3 regions of the Streptomyces sp. NPDC054796 genome follow, and region 3 is predicted to be linked to each of the others. Evidence: riboswitches for the same ligand, from Rfam matches in the RefSeq annotation. Region 3 holds a riboswitch; each other region holds the start of a gene.
The links. A riboswitch is a leader RNA that binds a small molecule or an ion and turns the genes downstream of it on or off. The one in region 3 is predicted to bind cobalamin.
Positions count from the first base shown of each region.

Region 1: it holds a riboswitch for cobalamin, as region 3 does, so the genes downstream of both, metE (5-methyltetrahydropteroyltriglutamate--homocysteine S-methyltransferase) here and ACWGJ2_RS21250 (ABC transporter substrate-binding protein) in region 3, are expected to answer to the same signal.
Region 2: it holds a riboswitch for cobalamin, as region 3 does, so the genes downstream of both, ACWGJ2_RS09300 (ribonucleoside-diphosphate reductase subunit alpha) here and ACWGJ2_RS21250 (ABC transporter substrate-binding protein) in region 3, are expected to answer to the same signal.

Region 1 covers NZ_JBSHAO010000022.1:101,828-108,180, forward strand. The annotation lists gene metE (5-methyltetrahydropteroyltriglutamate--homocysteine S-methyltransferase) at 166-2,496, opposite strand; cobalamin riboswitch at 2,641-2,863, opposite strand; gene ACWGJ2_RS20060 (hypothetical protein) at 3,004-4,782, shown strand; gene ACWGJ2_RS20065 (nuclear transport factor 2 family protein) at 4,857-5,318, shown strand; gene ACWGJ2_RS20070 (SHOCT-like domain-containing protein) at 5,383-5,814, opposite strand; gene ACWGJ2_RS20075 (hypothetical protein) at 5,840-6,100, opposite strand; gene ACWGJ2_RS20080 (DUF2089 domain-containing protein) at 6,097-6,353, opposite strand, start outside.
Region 2 covers NZ_JBSHAO010000008.1:78,756-85,108, reverse strand. The annotation lists gene ACWGJ2_RS09310 (DUF3311 domain-containing protein) at 1-125, shown strand, start outside; gene mctP (monocarboxylate uptake permease MctP) at 122-1,822, shown strand; cobalamin riboswitch at 1,980-2,120, shown strand; gene ACWGJ2_RS09300 (ribonucleoside-diphosphate reductase subunit alpha) at 2,257-4,785, shown strand; gene ACWGJ2_RS09295 (ribonucleotide-diphosphate reductase subunit beta) at 4,785-5,885, shown strand; gene ACWGJ2_RS09290 (hypothetical protein) at 5,946-6,353, opposite strand, start outside.
Region 3 covers NZ_JBSHAO010000025.1:30,311-36,663, reverse strand. The annotation lists gene yicI (alpha-xylosidase) at 1-600, shown strand, start outside; gene ACWGJ2_RS21260 (ABC transporter ATP-binding protein) at 665-1,441, opposite strand; gene ACWGJ2_RS21255 (FecCD family ABC transporter permease) at 1,491-2,558, opposite strand; gene ACWGJ2_RS21250 (ABC transporter substrate-binding protein) at 2,654-3,727, opposite strand; cobalamin riboswitch at 3,772-3,951, opposite strand; gene ACWGJ2_RS21245 (hypothetical protein) at 4,157-4,372, shown strand; gene ACWGJ2_RS21240 (Tm-1-like ATP-binding domain-containing protein) at 4,501-5,763, shown strand; gene ACWGJ2_RS21235 (phosphoenolpyruvate hydrolase family protein) at 5,845-6,353, shown strand, end outside.

The sequences.
Region 1 (6,353 bases), on a different contig from region 3:
TCCTCGTGCGGGAGATCACCCTCGCGGCGGTACGCGGAAGAGGACCGTACGTACCGCCGCGAGGGCGTGACACACCGGGCAGGCGAACGCCCGGTGGGCAGGGCGGGCTCCGGCGCGAGGCCACCTGCTTGCCGGAGCCCGCCGTTCAGGGGGGCCGTTGCGCCGTTACCGCCGCGTCGGCGTCGGCGGCAGTCCGGCCCGTACCGTGCGCGCCGCCTCGACCAGGTGCTCCAGTGAGGCGCGCACCTCCGTCCAGCCCCGGGTCTTCAGGCCGCAGTCGGGGTTGACCCACAGCCGTTCGGCGGGGATCGCCTCAAGTCCCTTGCGCAGCAGCGCCGCTGCCTCGTCCGCGCCGGGCACGCGCGGCGAGTGGATGTCGTAGACGCCGGGGCCGACCTCGCGCGGGTAGCCGACGGCGGCCAGTTCGTCCGCCACCCGCATGTGGGAGCGGGCCGCTTCGAGGCTGATGACGTCCGCGTCGAGCGCCTCGATCGCGGAGACGATGTCGCCGAACTCCGCGTAGCACATGTGCGTGTGGATCTGGGTGTCCGCGCGTACGCCGCTCGTGGTGAGCCGGAACGCCTCGGTGGCCCAGTCGAGATACGCCTCCCTGTCGGCGGCCCGCAGCGGCAGGGTCTCGCGCAGCGCGGGCTCGTCGACCTGGATGACGGCGGTGCCCGCGCCTTCCAGGTCCTGGACCTCGTCGCGCAGGGCCAGTGCCACCTGCCGCGCTGTCTCCCCCAGCGGCTGGTCGTCGCGCACGAAGGACCAGGCCAGCATCGTGACCGGGCCCGTCAGCATGCCCTTGACAGGACGGTTCGTGAGCGACTGCGCGTACGTGGTCCAGGCGACGGTCATCGGCTCGGGCCGCGAGATGTCGCCCGCCAGGATCGGCGGGCGCACATAGCGCGTGCCGTAGGACTGCACCCAGCCGTGCTGGGTGGCGAGGTAGCCGTTCAGCCGCTCGGCGAAGTACTGGACCATGTCGTTGCGTTCGGGCTCGCCGTGCACCAGGACGTCCAGGCCCGCCTCCTCCTGGAAGGCCAGCACCTCGCGGATCTCGGCGGCGATGCGCTGGTCGTACGCGGTGTCGTCGATGCGTCCGCTCCGCAGTTCGGCGCGGGCCGTGCGCAGTTCCGTCGTCTGCGGGAACGAGCCGATGGTGGTGGTCGGCAGCAGCGGCAGCCCCAGGCGGGCGCGCTGCGCCGCCGCGCGCTCCGGATACGGCTGCGAGCGGCGCGCGTCGGCCGGTGTGGCCGCCGCGCAGCGCGCGCGGACGGCGGGATCGCTGGTCAGCGCGGAGGAGGCGCGGGAGGCGAGGTCGGCGCGGTTGGCTGAGAGCCGCCCGGTGATGAGGTCGGTGCCGCCGCTCAGGCCGCGGGCCAGGGTGACGACCTCCTCGGTCTTCTGCCGGGCGAAGGCGAGCCAGCGCGCGATCTGCGGGTCGACGTCGCGTTCCGCGGCGGCGTCCAGTGGCACGTGCAGCAGCGAGCAGGACGGCGCGACGTCCACCCGTTCCGCGAGGCCGAGGAGGGAAGCGAGGGTGCCCAGCGACTTCTCCAGGTTGTTGATCCACACGTTGCGGCCGTCGACGACGCCCGCGACGAGCCGCTTGCCCGGCAGTCCACCCGCGCGTGCCAGGTCGTCAAGGTTGGCGGCGCCGGGCCCGGTGAAGTCCAGGGCCAGCCCCTCCACGGGCGACTTGGCCAGCACGGGCAGGGCCTCGCCGAGGCGGTCGAAGTAGGAGGCGACCAGCAGCTTGGGCCGGTCGGTGAGGGCGCCCAGTTCGCGGTAGGCGCGCTCGGCCGCGTTCAGTTCGGCCGCCGTGCGGTCCGAGGCGAGCGCCGGTTCGTCGAGCTGCACCCACTCGGCGCCCGCTGCCCGCAGATCGGCCAGCACCTCGGCGTACACGGGCAGCAGCCGGTCCAGCAGCGTGAGCGGCTCGAAGCCGTCCGCCACGCCGGGCGCGGGCTTGGCGAGAAGGAGATAGGTGACGGGTCCGACGAGCACGGGCCGCGCGGTGTGCCCCAGTGCCACCGCCTCCCTCAGCTCTCCGACGGGCTTGGCGGAGTCGGCGGTGAAGACCGTGCCGGGGCCCAGTTCGGGCACCAGGTAGTGGTAGTTGGTGTCGAACCACTTGGTCATCTCCAGGGGCGCGGTCTCCTGGGTGCCGCGTGCCATGGCGAAGTAGCCGTCCAGCGCGTCGGTGTCCACGGCGTCGCGGTGCCGCTCGGGGACGGCGCCGACCATCACGGTGGTGTCCAGCACATGGTCGTAGTACGAGAAGTCCCCGGTGGGAACCTCGTTGATCCCGGCGTCGGCGAGGCGCCGCCAGTTGTCCCGGCGCAGGGTGGCCGCGGTCTCCCGCAGGGCTTCTGCGGTGACCCGGCCCTTCCAGTAGCCCTCGACGGCCTTCTTGAGTTCCCTCTTGGAGCCCTGGCGGGGGTATCCGTGGACAGTGGCGCGGGTTGCCGCGGCTGCGGACTTGCTGGTCACTCAACTCTCCTTCGCGAGTCGTGTCGGTGACCCCGGAGGCCGAGCGAGGGGACGAAGGAAAGGCTCACGGGAGGCGCACGCCGTCCGCGCCCTTCCCGTACCGCCGACCCGCCCTCGAGGTCACCGAGATCTCCGCGCACGGGTTTCGTACGCGGACAGTTGGCAGGTCTTCGGACTCGCGGACCCGCCGGGCGCTTCTCGCCCGGCACCTACTGGCCGTCGCTTCCCGGACCCTTCCTGGGACCAGTGCTGATGACGGCGGTCGTTTCCGCTCACCGCTGCGGGGCAGCTCCGGATTCTCACCGGATTCCCTCTTGCGACGCGCCTGCCTGGAGGGCAGGGCGAACCGACTGCGCCGCCCACCCTACGTCGGCGGAACGGCACTGAACAGTGCGCCCCGGCCCGCCTGGTCCCCCGGCGCGTGGCGCAGTGGCGTGCGCGTCGTCGCCTGCGCGCCCTACTGAGCCCCGAGTTCCGCTGCCACGATGAGGCACCGGGGGGACGGCCATGGACCAGACGGGGATCAGAATCGCGAGCGGCGTCGCCGTCTGGATCTTCGCCGCCTTCGGCGGCCTGCTCATCATCCTGCTCTCCCGTGCCGTCACCTCGGCCGCGCAGTACCTCAGGGGACAGGGCCGCATCCTCCCCCTCGTGGTGCGCCCCGACCCGGGCGACGGCGAGGCGCCGGGCGAGACCGGGGGCGAGGGTGGAGGCGGGGGCGGGGGCGACGGTTCCGCCGCCGCGCGGCGCCAGGCGTGCCGTGAACTGGCCGCCCATCTCGCGGTGCGTCTGAGCGCCACGTCGAACGACTCGCTGCTCGCGCCCGGCGCCGCCTCGCCCACCCCCGTCGCGCCCTCGCCGCAGGCGTCGTCCACCCCGCACGGCTGGCTGGAGTCCGTGGTGCGGCTCACGGTGTCCAGACCGCGCGCGTTCCACGTCCACCTCACCGAGATGGAGCCGGTCGAGGAGGGGCTGCGCCGGGTATCCGTACGGATCGTGCGGGCGCCGCAGGGGCAGATCGTGGCGGCCACCGTCGTCGAGAAGCCGCGGGACGAGCAACTGGTGGAGACGCTCGCCTGCTACACCACCGTCAGCGTGCGCGGCCTCCCCGCGATGCGCCGCCGCATCCCCCGCTGGGAGCGCTGGGACCACGACGTGCGCGGCTACGCGCGGTTCCGGCACGGCGTCACCGAGCAGGAGAAGGCACAGGCGCGCGAACAGGCCCGGCCGCTGCCCGCGCCGCTGCTGGCCTACAGCGTCCCCCGGCGGTACGCCGCAGCGCTGCGCGCCTTCGCCGACGCCGCCGAGTACTCGCCGGGCAACCTCACCCTCCGCCTCCACCAGGCGGCGCTGCACGAACGGGTGGGCTCCTACCGGCCCAAGGAGTACGCGAAGGCCATCGACATCTACCAGCGGTGCACCGAGCTGTGGCCGGGCCACATCGAGACCGCGTACCGCACCGCCATCGCCTACTCGCGCGGCTCCACCCCGGTACGCAGGGGCTCCCCGCGCCTGTCCGAGAACGAGATGGAGCGCCTGCACGACACCGCCAACCGGCACTTCGACGACCTCGAACGGCGGCTGCGGCGGCGCGCGCTGGCGCGGTGCTGGGCCCGTACGGTCGTGCCCGGCGGACGGTGGAACCCGGGCGAGCGGCGCTACTGGTCGTCCTGGCTCACCCCGCTGCCGCTGCCCGCGCGGCGCAGCCGCCGCAGCACGTTCCGCGGCGCGATCGTCATCGCCCGCGCGGGCCACACCATGGGCGGGGCGCTGCGCACACCGGGCGAGTCGCCGCGGCTGCGCGAGATACAGCGCGAGGTGGAGACCGCGTTCGAGCGGGTCGCCCGCCAGGTGATGAGCGGCAGCCGTGGTCCCGGCCATCTGCGGCTGCTGTACCCGCAGCGCGGGCACTCGCTGCGCGGCGGCGTCCACGACGCGGCCTGGCACGCGACGCCGCTGCCGGGGCGCCCCACCTCGCGCTTCTGGGGCCCGCTGCGGCGCCCCGGCGTCGGATGGCTCGCGCACTACAACGCGGCCTGCTTCCTGGCCCTGGCCATCCCGCTCGCCCCGGCCTTCCGGCCGGGGCGCTACGCGGACGACGGCCAGTGGAGCGAGGACTGCGCCCGTGCCGCGCTCAACCAACTGGACAACAGCCTGCGCACACCGGACACCGAGCTGACCACGGGCTGGATCCTGCACGACGCCGACCTCCAGGCCCTGTGGAAGACCGGACTCGGCGCCCGCTGGGCCTCGTTCATGGGCGTGCCGCTGTCCAGAGCACGGTGAACGCGGGGGTGCGCGGGGGTGCGCTGTGGTGCGCGGGGCTACCTTCCTCGGGCCGCGCACCGCACACTGTGCCGATGGCCGAGCAGCGGGCAGTCGAGATGCGGGCACAGGACGAGCGCGGGGTGGCGGCGCTGTGGGACCGGATGGCGGTCGACGACCTGGTCACCGGTTACGCGGCGGCCGTCGACGACGGCGACTGGGACGAGTACCGGGCGCTCTTCGCGCCGGAGGGACGTGCCGACTACCGCTCGGCGGGCGGCGCCGAGGGCGACGTCGAGACCATGGTGCGCTGGCTCACGGAGACCCTGGGCCTCTTCTTCCCCATGCGCCAGCACCTGATCGTCAACCGCCACGTGGAGACCGACGGCGCGACGGCGACCGTACGGGCCGACTACTACAACCCGATGCGCTCCGGGAGCGCCGAGTCGGCAGCGCCGGACTTCGAGTGCGGTGGCCGCTACGCGTTCACGGCCCGGCGCACGGAGGCGGGCTGGCGCCTGACGCAGGTGGTGGCACACGAGAAATGGCGCCGCTGAGCCCCTCCGGGGTACGGCCACTTCACGGCTCGACGGACCCGCGCACCGCCCCCGCGCGGCCCCGTCACTCGCAGAAGACCTGCACCTTCGCTTCCCGGTCGTTGACGTCCACCGACACCTCCTCAAGGTGCTCGACAAGTTCCTCGATGTGCTGCGGCTTCAGCTCGGTGAGATCGATCGGCACCCCCGACTTGTTCAGCTCCGCGCTGACCTTGGTGAGCGCCTGCGGAGGGACGAGGCTCGCGAGCCGGACCCCGGCGCGCAGAAGCTGGAGCGGGACCTGGATGTTGACGTGGCTCGGCCCGTCGCCGTCCGCGGTCTCCGCCGAGTTCACCATCACGCGCAGGTACTTGGGCCGGGTCTTCGCGCGGGGCGCGTCCCCCGGCGCGGCCCGGGGCCGTTCGCGTTCGAGGGCGTCCAGCAGCCGCTCGGCCTCGTCCGCGCTGATCTTGCCCTCGGCCAGCATCTCCAGGATCTGACGGCTCTGCTCGTTCATGTCATTCATCCCCTCCGGCGCCAGTTCAACTGACAATTACCAGCAGGGCCGTGCGGCCCTGCTCGATCTCGATCCGGGTGCCGGGCAGCGCCCACAGCAGCCGCCCGGTGCCGCGCAGCGCTCCCCCCGGGCTCACCCGGAAGACGAGGCAGGCGACCAGCCCGGCCGGCACGGCGAGCAGCAGCAGCGGCGACAGCACCAGCAGCACCGGCGGGACCGGGACGTACAGCCGCCGGCGACGGCCGTCGGAACGGCGGTAGCCCACCGTCACCAGCAGCGGGATCACCGGGACCGCTCCAGCTCGGCCAGCGCCTCCTGGGCGCTGATCTCCCCCCGCCGCAGGCGGTCGACGACGTCCGCGCCGCTGGGCGCGGGATCGGTTTCGACGAACTCCAGTCGCTCGGCGATCCGGTTCAGGCGGGCCTTGACCGTCGGGTAGCTCACCCCGAAGATCCGCTCCATCTCCTTGATCGAACCGTGTGACCGCACGAACGCGGCGACGAACACCTGGTCGTCCACGCCGAGCTGCGCCAGTTGCG
Region 2 (6,353 bases), on a different contig from region 3:
TCCTGATCGCGTGCGCGCTGACGATCGTCGCGTACGGTCTGGTCCGCCGCGAGCAGCGCGCCCGCCGCGCCCACGCCCATGCCGCCGCCGGTGCCGAGGCGCACGAGGGCGGTGCGGAGCGATGAACGACGGTGTCAACGGCGTCGCGCTCGCCGTCTTCCTCTTCTTCTTCGCCGCCGTGACCCTCATGGGCTTCCGCGCGGCCCGCTGGCGGCGCGCCGAGAACGACCAGAGCCTGGACGAATGGGGCCTGGGCGGACGGAGCTTCGGTACCTGGGTCACCTGGTTCCTGCTGGGCGGCGACCTCTACACGGCCTACACCTTCGTGGCCGTCCCCGCCGCGATCTACGCCGCCGGGGCCTCGGGCTTCTTCGCCGTCCCGTACACGATCCTCGTCTACCCGCTGATCTTCACCTTCCTGCCCCGCCTGTGGTCCGTCTCGCACAAGCACGGCTATGTGACGACCTCGGACTTCGTGCGCGGCAGGTTCGGCTCGCGCGGGCTCTCGCTGGCGGTGGCGCTGACGGGCATCCTCGCGACGATGCCGTACATCGCGCTCCAGCTCGTCGGCATCCAGGCGGTGCTCGACGTGATGGGCGTCGGCGGCGGGGAGTCGACGCACTGGTTCATCAAGGACCTGCCGATCCTCATCGCGTTCGGCGTGCTCGCGGCCTACACCTACTCCTCCGGGCTGCGCGCTCCCGCACTGATCGCGTTCGTGAAGGACGCGCTGATCTACATCGTCATCGCCGTCGCCATCATCTACATCCCGATCAAGCTCGGCGGCTTCGACGTGATCTTCGACAAGGCGGGCGCCTACTTCGCCGAGGAGAACCCCGCCACGGGCGCCCCGCGCGGCGAGCTGGCCAGCGGACCCAACGCGCAGTGGGCCTACGGGACGCTGGCGCTGGGCTCGGCGCTGGCGCTGTTCATGTACCCGCACTCGATCACCGCGACGCTCTCCAGCCGCAGCCGCGAGGTGATCCGCCGCAACACCACCATCCTGCCGCTCTACTCGCTGATGCTGGGCTTCCTGGCGCTGCTGGGCTTCATGGCCATCGCGGCGGGGATCACCGTGGAGAACGGGCAGCTCGCGGTGCCGCAGCTGTTCGAGGAGATGTTCCCGGACTGGTTCGCCGGGGTGGCCTTCGCCGCCATCGGCATCGGCGCCCTGGTCCCGGCCGCGATCATGTCGATCGCAGCCGCGAATCTCTTCACCCGGAACATCTACAAGGACTTCCTCCGTCCGAACGCCACGGCGGCGCAGGAGACCAAGGTCTCCAAGCTGGTCTCGCTGCTGGTGAAGGTCGGCGCGCTCGTCTTCGTCCTGGGCATGGACAAGACCGTGGCCATCAACTTCCAGTTGCTGGGCGGGATCTGGATCCTCCAGACCTTCCCCGCGCTGGTCGGCGGCCTGTTCACGCGCTGGTTCCACCGCTGGGGCCTGCTGGCGGGCTGGGCCGTGGGCATGGTCTACGGCACGCTCGCCGCGTACGGCGTCGCCAGCCCGACGCAGGAGCACTTCGGCGGCAGCAACGCGACGATCCCCGGCATCGGCGAGATCGGCTACATCGGTCTGACGGCCTTCGTGCTGAACGTCCTCGTCACGGTCGTCGCGACCCTCGTGCTGCGCGCCGTGAAGGCGCCCGACGGCATCGACGAGACGAGCCCCGGCGACTACACGGCGGACGCGGGCGACCCCGGCGTCCGCGAGGAACTGCCCCCGCCCACGGGCGCGGACGACACAGGGGACGCCAACGACGCAGGCGCCACGACGGAGGGCGCCGGCTCCGGGGAGGGCGCCAGGACGGCGGCCCACTGACCCCAGGGGCGCCCCGCGATCACCTCGGCACCCCCGAACCCGCCTGGCCCGGCCGCCGGGCCCACAGCGCCCCGCTGACGCCTCCGCGTCAGCGGGGCGCTGCGCGTTCCCCCTACCGACACAAGATATGGGGGTGGGTGCGTAAGCCAGCACAACATGTATTCTCGTGCTCGCTGTCGCCGCAGGGGAATCCGGTGCGAGTCCGGAACTGTCCCGCAACGGTGTGCGATGGGCCGATCTGTGCCATGACGCGCAGCCCGCCGCGAGTCCGAGTACCTGTCGGCAGCATCGATGACGTCCGGGCCTCGTGGGTTGGGCCGGAGGACGCTGCGTGGTGTGCCGTGCCGCCCCTGCGGGCGACGGTCAGGGCTGCCCGCACGCGCCCCCGCGCACCGCCCCGCACGGCCCCAGCCGAGCGAGGGAGAGCACGTCCAGTGACGACCGCACCAGCAGCACCCGTCGAAGCGGAGTCCGACTCAGCCGGGGCAGCCGAATCAGCCGGGGCAGCCGGGGCAGCGGGACCCAACGGACCGGCCACCGCGGCCGGACCCGCCGAGTCCGCCAAGCGCTCCGCGCTGCTGCGCACCCTGACCGAGCTGACCGCCGACCTCCCCGGCACCGACCCCGGACGGGTCGCGGGCGCCGCGCTGCGCGGGGCCCAGCCGGGCGCCGACGAGGGCGAGTTGCGCTCGCTCGCCTGCGAGGCGGCTGCCGGTCTGATCGGCGAGGAGCCGGTGTACTCCCGCCTCGCGGCGCGGCTGCTGACCCTCGCGGTGCGCGAAGAGGCCGCCGGGCAGGGCGCGGTCTCCTTCTCCGCCTCGGTGGCGACGGGCCACCGCGAGGGCCTGATCGCGGACGGCACGGCCGCGTTCGTACGGGCGCACGCTGAGCGGCTGGACGCGCTCGTCGAGCGGGCCGTCGAGGACGGCGCCGACGACCGCTTCGGCTACTTCGGGCTGCGGACGGTCCACTCCCGCTATCTGCTGCGCCACCCGACATCCCGTCAGATCATCGAGACCCCGCAGCACTTCCTGCTGCGCGTGGCCTGCGGACTGGCCGAGGACGCGTCGGAGCGGGCGCTGGACGAGGTCGCGGAGCTGTACCGGCTGACCAGCTCGCTCGCCTATCTGCCCTCGTCCCCCACCCTGTTCAACTCCGGCACCCGGCACCCGCAGATGTCCTCCTGCTATCTGCTGGACTCGCCGCTGGACGAACTGGACTCGCTCTACGAGCGCTACCACCAGGTGGCGCGCCTCTCGAAGCACGCGGGCGGCATCGGCATCCCCTTCTCCCGCATCCGCTCCAGGGGCTCGCTGATCCGGGGCACCAACGGGCACTCCAACGGCATCGTCCCGTTCCTGCGCACCCTGGACTCCTCCGTCGCCGCCGTGAACCAGGGCGGACGGCGCAAGGGCGCGGCCTGCGTCTACCTGGAGACGTGGCACGCGGACCTGGAGGAGTTCCTGGAGCTGCGGGACAACACGGGCGAGGAGGCCCGCCGCACCCACAACCTCAACATCGCGCACTGGATCCCCGACGAGTTCATGCGCCGCGTCGAGGCGGACGCCGAGTGGTCGCTGCTCTCGCCCTCCGACGCGCCGGAGCTGGTGGACCTGTGGGGCGACGAGTTCGACGCCGCCTACCGCAGGGCGGAGGCCGAGGGCCGCTACGCCAAGCGCGTCCCCGCACGCCAGCTCTACGCCCGCATGATGCGCACCCTCGCGCAGACCGGCAACGGCTGGATGACCTTCAAGGACGCGTCCAACCGCACCGCCAACCAGACGGCCGAGCCGGGCCGCGTCGTCCACTCCTCGAACCTGTGCACCGAGATCCTGGAGGTCACCGACGACGGCGAGACGGCCGTCTGCAACCTCGGCTCCGTCAACCTCGCGGCCCATCTGGGGGACGTCTCCCGTGGCTGGGAGGAGGCGATGGACTGGGAGAAGCTGGACGCGACCGTCCGCACGGCCGTGACCTTCCTGGACCGGGTCGTGGACATCAACTACTACCCGACGGACCAGGCGGCCACGTCCAACTCCCGCTGGCGCCCCGTCGGCCTGGGCGTGATGGGCCTCCAGGACGTCTTCTTCCGGCTGCGGCTGCCCTTCGACTCGCCCGAGGCCACCGCGCTCTCCACCCGTATCGCCGAGCGGATCATGCTCGCCGCCTACGAGGCGTCGGCCGCGCTGGCCGAGCGGCACGGCCCGCTGCCCGCCTGGTCCGAGACCCGTACGGCGCGTGGCGTGCTGCACCCGGACCACTACGCGGACGCGGACGCCTCCGAGCGGGCCTGGCCCGAGCGCTGGGAGGCGCTGCGCGCCCGTATCGCGGAGACCGGCATGCGCAACGCGCTGCTGCTGGCCATCGCGCCGACGGCGACGATCGCCTCGATCGCCGGCGTCTACGAGTGCATCGAGCCCCAGGTCTCCAACCTCTTCAAGCGCGAGACGCTCAGCGGCGAGTTCCTCCAGGTCAACGCCTATCTGGTGGAGGAGCTGAAGCGGCAGGGCCTGTGGGACGACCGCGCCAGGGAGGCGCTGCGCGAGTCCAACGGCTCCGTCGAGGGCCTTACGTGGGTCCCCGAGGACGTGCGGAAGCTGTACCGCACGGCGTGGGAGCTGCCGCAGCGCGCGCTCATCGACATGGCGGCGGCGCGCACGCCGTACCTCGACCAGAGCCAGTCGCTGAACCTGTTCATGGCGTCGCCGACGATCGGCAAGCTCAGCTCGATGTACGCGTACGCCTGGAAGCGCGGCATCAAGACCACGTACTACCTGCGCTCGCGCCCCGCCACGCGGATCGCGCGCGCGGCGAGCAGCACGGCGGGTGCGACGGGCGCGACGGATGCGACGGCACCCGCGTCCGCGCCCGTACCCGTACCCGCCCAGCAGACCGGCGGCCTCTCAGAAGAGGCCGTCGCCTGCTCCCTGGAAAACCCCGAGTCCTGCGAGGCATGCCAGTAATGACCGCCGTACCCGAGACCACCGGAACCACCGGAACCCCCGGAATCCCCGCCACGTCCGCCGCCGCTGCCACCACGGCGTCCGGGGCCTCCGCACAGCAGAAGAACCTGCTCGACCCGGGCTTCGAGCTGACGCTGCGCCCGATGCGCTACCCGCACTTCTACGACCGCTACCGCGACGCCATCAAGAACACCTGGACCGTGGAGGAGGTCGATCTCCACTCCGACGTCGCCGACCTCGCCAAGCTCACGCCAGGCGAACAGCACATGATCAGCCGCCTGGTCGCCTTCTTCGCGACCGGCGACTCCATCGTGGCGAACAACCTCGTGCTGACCCTCTACAAGCACATCAACTCCCCGGAGGCGCGGCTGTACCTGTCGCGGCAGCTCTTCGAGGAGGCCGTGCACGTCCAGTTCTATCTGACGCTGCTGGACACCTATCTGCCCGACATGGACGAGCGGATCGAGGCGTTCGCGGCCGTCGAGAACATCCCGTCCATCCGCGAGAAGGCCCAGTTCTGCTTCCGCTGGATGGACTCGGTGGAGGAGATGGACCGGCTGGAGAGCAAGGCCGACCGGCGCCGCTTCCTGCTGAACCTGATCTGCTTCGCGGCGTGCATCGAGGGCCTGTTCTTCTACGGTGCCTTCGCCTACGTCTACTGGTTCCGCTCGCGCGGCCTGCTGCACGGCCTCGCCACCGGCACCAACTGGGTGTTCCGCGACGAGACCATGCACATGTCCTTCGCCTTCGACGTCGTGGACACCGTCCGCCAGGAGGAGCCCGAACTCTTCGACGAGGAGCTGGAGAAGCAGGTCACGGCCATGCTGGAGGAGGCGGTCGAGGCCGAGTTGCAGTTCGCCCGCGACCTGTGCGGCGACGGCCTCCCCGGCATGAACACGGAGTCCATGCGCGCCTACCTGGAGGCCGTCGCCGACCAGCGGCTCGCCCGGCTCGGCTTCCCCGTCCGCTACGGCTCCACGAACCCGTTCTCCTTCATGGAGCTTCAGAACGTCCAGGAGCTGACCAACTTCTTCGAACGGCGCGCCTCGGCCTACCAGGTCGCCGTCGAGGGCTCGGTCTCCTTCGACGACGACTTCTGACGGGCGGCCCGAGGGGCCCGAGGGGCGGGCTGCGGGGGCTGCTGGGACGCCGGGAACCGGTCAGCAGCCCCCGCAGTTGTAGTACGTCACGTCCCAGTGGTTGCCCTCGCGGTAGTAGATGTTCCCGGAGGCCGACTTCCACTTGGAGCCGCCAATGGAGGCGAAGTTCCCGGTGATGTAGTTGTCCAGGCAACTGGAGAGGCTGAAGTCGACCTTGTAGCCGTTCCAGTGGCTGTACGTGCCGCTGGCGTGGCCCGTCTCGGTGCCGCCTGTGAGGTTGATCGCGCAGCCGCTGGCACTCCTGAGCGTGATCACACCGTCGACCGTCGCGGAGTTGATCTGGTCGAAGGACGTGCAGGTGGAGTTGTTGCGGTCGGAGCAGCCGCCGCTGGACGACCAGGTGATGCCCGCAGCGCGGAACTTGCTGGTGGCCTGCGCGTGGGTGAGCTTCGCGAGCAGCCGCGCTTC
Region 3 (6,353 bases):
GCCGAGCACGGCACCCCCGTGATGCGCCCGATGCTGCTCGACTTCCCCGAGGACCCGGCCTGCCACACGCTCGACCGCCAGTACATGCTGGGCGACGACCTCCTCGTCGCCCCCGTGTTCACCGAGGACGGCACCGTCGACTACTACCTGCCGCACGGCACCTGGACCCACCTGCTGACGGGCGAACGTCTCCAGGGGCCCGGCTGGCGCAGCGAACGCCACGGCTTCGACAGCCTCCCCCTGCTGGCACGCCCCGGCTCGGTGATCCCCTTCGCGGCGGACGACGAGACCGCCGTGAGCGACTGGGCGGACGGGGTGACTTTGCGCGTGCACCCCCGCGAGGACGGCGCGACGACGGTCACACATGTCCCGTCACCCGACGGTTCGCCCGGCGCCGTCTTCCGCACCCGCCAGGACGCGGACGGACACGTCACGGTCGAGTCCGAGGGCGCCCCCGACGGCTGGCGGGTGCTGCTGGCGGGGGTACGGACCGTCGACGGCACGGAGGGCACCGTCGGCGCGCCCGAGAGCACACCTCTCGGGGTGCTGCTGACAGCGGCGGCGGGCGCGGAGAGGGTGACGGTGGTGCCGGTGGAGTGACTCGGCGGCGGGGCGGCGGTGCGGGCGGCCACCCCGCACGGTGCGGGCCACCTGGTGGCGGGTCCTACGTCCGCGCACTCAGCGGCAGGAACCGCACCGAGGGCCGCCCCTGCCCCGCGTCGGCCGTGACCACCGCGCGCACCCCGTACACGTCGGCGATCAGCTCCTCCGTCAGCACCTGCGACGGTGTGCCCGCCGCGACGACGTGGCCGCGCCGCAGCACCACCAGGTGGTCGCAGTACATCGCGGCCAGGTTCAGATCGTGCAGGGCGATGACACTCGTCACCGGGGTACGCACCACCAGCTCCAGCAGCTCCAACTGGTGCTGGATGTCGAGGTGGTTGGTGGGCTCGTCCAGGAGCAGTTCGCCCGGCTCCTGGGCGAGCGCGCGGGCTATCTGGACGCGCTGGCGCTCCCCGCCGGACAGCGTGTGCCAGGACTGGCCGAGCTTGTCCTCCAGCCGGGTGTGCTCCACCGCCGAGCGCACCGCCGCCTCGTCCGCCGCCGTCGAGCCCGACCAGGGCCCGCGGTGCGGGATGCGGCCGAGGCGGACGACGTCGCCGACGGTCAGGTCCACCCCCGTCTCGGCGTGCTGCTCCACGACGGCCACCCGGCGGGCGACGTCCTTGCGGCTCAGCCGCGGCAGCGGCACGTCGTCCAGGGTGATCACCCCGGCCGAGGCGGCCCGTATTCCGGCCAGCAGCCGCAGCAGCGTCGACTTGCCCGAACCGTTGGGCCCCAGCAGCCCCACCGTCTCGCCGGGGCGCGGCGACAGGCTGACCCCTTCGAGGATCAGCTTGCCGTCGGCACGCCAGGCCACATCACGCGCGCGCAGACTCATCCCCGTCCCCCTCCGGTCTCCCGTGCCCCGTGTTCCGTCGCGCCCGCCGTCACCGGGACCTCCTCGTGCGGTGCAGGATCACGACGAACGCGGGCACCCCGATCAGCGAGGTCGCCACGCCGACGGGAAGTTCCTGCGGGTCCAGCACGGTCCGCGCCAGCGTGTCCACCCAGACCAGGAACACCGCGCCCACCAGCGCCGTGGTGGGCAGCAGCCGCCGGTGCCCCGGACCCGTCAGCACGCGTGCGGCGTGCGGCAGGACGAGCCCGACGAAGCCGATCGCGCCCGCCGCGCTGACCAGCACCGCCGTCAACAGTGCCGTCACCAGCAGCAGAAGCATCCGCACCCGCTGGACCGCCACGCCCAGGGCCGCCGCCGCCTCCTGCCCGAAGGCGAACGCGTCCAGCGTGTTGGCCCGCGTCAGACACACGGCGAGCACCAGCACCAGCGCACCCGCGCACAGGGCCACGTCCGTCCAGCCGGCGCTGCTCAGCGACCCCAGCAGCCAGAACAGCACCCCGCGTGTCTGCTCCGCGTCGGCGGAGGTGAAGACGATGAACGAGGTGAGCGCAGAGAAGAGCTGCATGGCGGCGATGCCCGACAGCAGCACTCGGTCCGTCGTCCCGCCCGAGGTGTAGGCGAGCAGCAGCACGAGCCCGAAGGAGACGACCGCGCCCACGAAGGCGCCCGCCGAGAGGGACACGGCCCCGCCGCCGACGCCCAGCACCGCCACGGCCACCGCGCCGGTCGAGGCGCCCGAGGACACACCGAGGACGAACGGGTCGGCCAGCGGGTTGCGCAGCAGCGACTGGAGCACGGCGCCGCACACCCCCAGGCCCGCACCGCACACCGCGGCGAGCAGGGTGCGCGGCAGCCGCAGCTCCCACACGATGCCCTCGCGGATCGGCGTCAGACCGGCCTCGGCGCCACCGAGGCGCTCGGCCACCACCCGCCACACATCGCCGACGCCCAGTGCCGCGGGCCCGATGGTGATGGCCACCGCGACGGACAGTGCGAGGAGCAGCACACCCGCGGCCCACAGCACCGCCGCGCCGGTCCCGGTGCGCGCGGCCCGTACGCTCCACGATCGCGCGGCACGTAGGCGCGCGGCGAGCATCGGCCCGTCGGCGGCGCCGTCCCGTGCGGGTGCGTCGTCCTGTGTGGCCGGTGCGGGCGCGGCCGGCGTGGTGGGTGTGCGTTCGCGCGGCGTACTCAACCGGCGAGCCCGAACGTCCGCAGGCCCTTCGCGACCTTCTCGATGCCCTCGACGGTGCGGATCGACGGATTCATCGCGGCGCCGCTCAGCAGCACATACCGCTTCTTCTCCACGGCCTTCATATGGCGGGTGACCGGGTTGGACTCCAGCCACTTGATCTTCGCGGCGGCGGTCTCGGCCGTCTCGCTCTTACGGCTCAGATCGCCGAGGACGATCACGTCGGGATCGCGGTCCGCGACCCGCTCCCAGTTGATCTGCGGCCACTCGTCGTGTGTGTCGTCGAAGACGTTCGTAGCGCCGACGGCACGCGTGATGATGCCCGGCGCACCGCAGCACCCGGCCAGATACGGCGACTCGGAGTTGGCGAACCAGTACATCAGCCGGGTGTCCGACGCTTCGACGTCCTCCGTCGCCTTCGCGGTGCGTGCCTTCAGCTCGGCGACGAGCTTCTCGCCGCGCTTCTCCACGCCGAACACCTCGGCCAGGTCCCTGACCTCGCCGTAGACGTCGTCCATGCGCAGCGGCTCCGCGCGCTCGCCGTCGCCGCTCCCGCCGTTGTCCTTGGCGCAGTCGGTGGGAGAGAGGTACGTCGGCACGCCCAGCTTCTCGAAGTCCCCGCGCGGGGCCACCCCGCCCTTGCCGAGCGCCGACTCGAAGGACGCCGCCACGAAGTCCGGCTCCTCGTCCAGCACGCGTTCGAAGGAGGGCGCGTTGTCCGCGAGACGTTCGACCTTGGCGTTCTCCTCGCCCAGGCCCTTGGCGACGGGGTCGGTCCAGGTGGCGGTGCCCGCCATGCGGTCGGCGAGGCCGAGGGAGAGCAGGATCTCCGTCGTGCCCTGGTTCAGCGAGACGGCCCGCCTGGGCGGGGAGTCGACGGTGACCTTCTCGCCGCAGTTCTCCAGCGTGCGCGGATAGCCCCCGGACGCCGTGGACTTCCCGGAGCCCTCACCCCCGCCCCCGGAGCCCGAGCCGGAGCCCTTTGTGCCGCAGGCCGCCGTCAGCGCCATCAGCGAGGTGAGGAGTACGGCCGCGATGCGGGTACGGCGTGAGGTCGCCACCACAGTTCCCATCCGTCAGAGGCCCAGTCGCGAGGCCCGGCGTCCTTCCGCCCCGGTGCCGGGGCGGACCGCCAGCAGGTCTTCGGACTCGGGACTCCCACGGGCCGAGCGCCTTCCCGGACTCCTCCAGTGGCCTCTGCTCGCCCGCCCTGTCCCTCACCGCTGCGCGTCAGTTCCGGGTTCGCACCGGATTCCCTGACCCCATCAGGGGTTCGACTGGCGTCGGCAAGCTATCACACGGACCTGGGCGGTTCGCCCGGCGGCCGATGCGCTGAGCTGCGAGGACGGGGCGCGGAGAGGTGGTGTGCCGGGCCGTCAGGACATCAAGGGCGGTTGACGCCTTACACGTCGGGTAGAAGCGCCACCGAGTCCCAAGGGCCAGCCGCGGCACACGCGGCTCACCGAGCAGAGGGCCGAGAGGACAGAGCAGAGGGAGGCACCATGCGCACCCGTACCCGCCGCACGCCGACCACCGCAGCCCTGCGCAGAGTCGCCCTGCGCGCCGTCAGAAGGATCGCGCACCCCGCGCGCGCCCGCTCCGGCACGGGCCACCCGCACCGCGACCTGAACCGTCCGCGCCCCGGTGCCCACACCCTGCGCCCGTACCAGGTGACACCCCACGACGCGCTCCAGCGCCGGGGCCCCACCACACTCTGAGGGGCCGCTGAGAGGCCGTTGAGGGGCCGTTCCCGCGCGCCCCGCCCGTCCGCGTCCGTCCCCCGGTCTTTACCTGCCACCGTCGCACCACCCAGGATCGGATCATCGTCGAGCGAAGGAGCGCCGGGATGGCGACGGTGGTACTGGTCGGGACCCTGGACACCAAGGGCGCGGAGTACGCCTGGCTGAGCGCGCGGTTACGGGAGCTGGGCTGCGAGGTGGTACTCGTCGACGCCGGGGTGCGACGTGTCCCGCCGGGCGCACCGGCCGCCGACGTGTCGGGCGAGGCCGTCGCACGCGCCGCCGGCCACGGCCTGGAGCGACTGCGCGCGACGGGCGACCGCAACACGGCGGTGACGGCCATGGCGGAGGGCGCCGAGCACGTCGTGCGGGACCTGTACGAGGCGGGCCGCCTGCACGCACTGCTGGCGGTCGGCGGCAGCGGCGGCTCGTTCATCGCGGCCCGCGCGATGCGCGCGCTCCCCATCGGGGTGCCCAAGCTGCTGGTGAGCACCATGGCGGGCGGGGACGTGGGCCCGTACGTGGGCAGCGGCGATGTCACGCTGATGCACAGCGTGGTGGACATCGCCGGGATCAACTCCGTCTCGCGGCTCGTACTCGGCAACGCGGCAGCCGCCGCGGCCGGTATGGCCGCGCACCGGGCACGCGCCGTGGCGGAGCCCGGGCCGCGGGGGCGCAAGGTCATCGGCGCGACGATGTTCGGTGTCACCACGCCCGCGGTGGACGCGGCACGGGCGCGCCTGGAGGAACTGGGCTACGAGGTGCTGGTCTTCCACGCCACGGGCGTGGGCGGCCGGGCCCTGGAGAGGCTCGCCGCCGACGGCCAGCTGGACGGTGTGCTGGATCTGACGACGACCGAGCTGGCCGACGACCTCGTCGGCGGTGTGCTCAGCGCGGGCCCCGACCGGCTCACGGCGGCGGGCGCCGCTGCGCTCCCGCAGGTCGTCGCGCCGGGCGCCCTGGACATGGTCAACTTCGGCCCCGAGGCCACCGTCCCCGAGCGTTTCGCCGCGCGGCGCCTGCTCGTCCACAACCCCACCGTCACCCTCATGCGGACCAGCGCCGAGGAGATGGCGGCCCTCGGCACGGCACTGGGCACGAAGCTCGCCGCGGCGAAGGGGCCCGTCTCCGTCTTCTGGCCGCTGCGCGGGGTGTCGGCGGTGGACGCGCCGGACGGACCGTTCGAGGACCGGACGGCGGACGGCGCGTGTCTCGACGCACTGCGCGCGGCGGTGGAGGACACCGCTGTCCGCCTGCACGTCGTGGACGCACACCTCAACGACACCGTCTTCGCGACGGCCGCTGCCGACCACCTGCACGAGCTGATCGTGCGACGCGACCACGTTCCGGCGGGCACCCCCGCCGTCTGACGGGTGGTCATGCCCACCGGCACGGCCGCCAGCACGGCCACCACCACTGCCACCGCCACCGAGCGAACGGAGAGACGAGAGATGGACCGTACCGAGGCCCTCGCACGCCTGCGTGCCCAGGCGGACGCCGGACGGCCGGTGATCGGCGCGGGAGCGGGCACGGGCCTGTCCGCCAAGTGCGCCGAGGCGGGCGGCGCCGACCTGCTCATCATCTACAACTCGGGCCGCTACCGCATGGCGGGCCGCGGCTCGCTCGCCGGGCTCCTGCCCTACGGGGACGCCAACGCCATCGTCGTGGACATGGCCGGTGAGGTGCTGCCCGTCGTACGGGACACACCGGTGCTCGCGGGCGTGTGCGGCTCCGACCCCTTCCGCGTCATGGGGCACTTCCTCGACCAGCTCAAGGCCATGGGCTTCACCGGGGTGCAGAACTTCCCCACGGTCGGGCTCTACGACGGCGTCTTCCGGGCCAACCTGGAGGAGACCGGTATGGGCTTCGGTCTGGAGATCGACATGATCCGGCAGGCACACGAACGCGACCTCCTCACCGCGCCGTACGCCTTCGACCCCGACCAGGCCGCCGAGCTGGC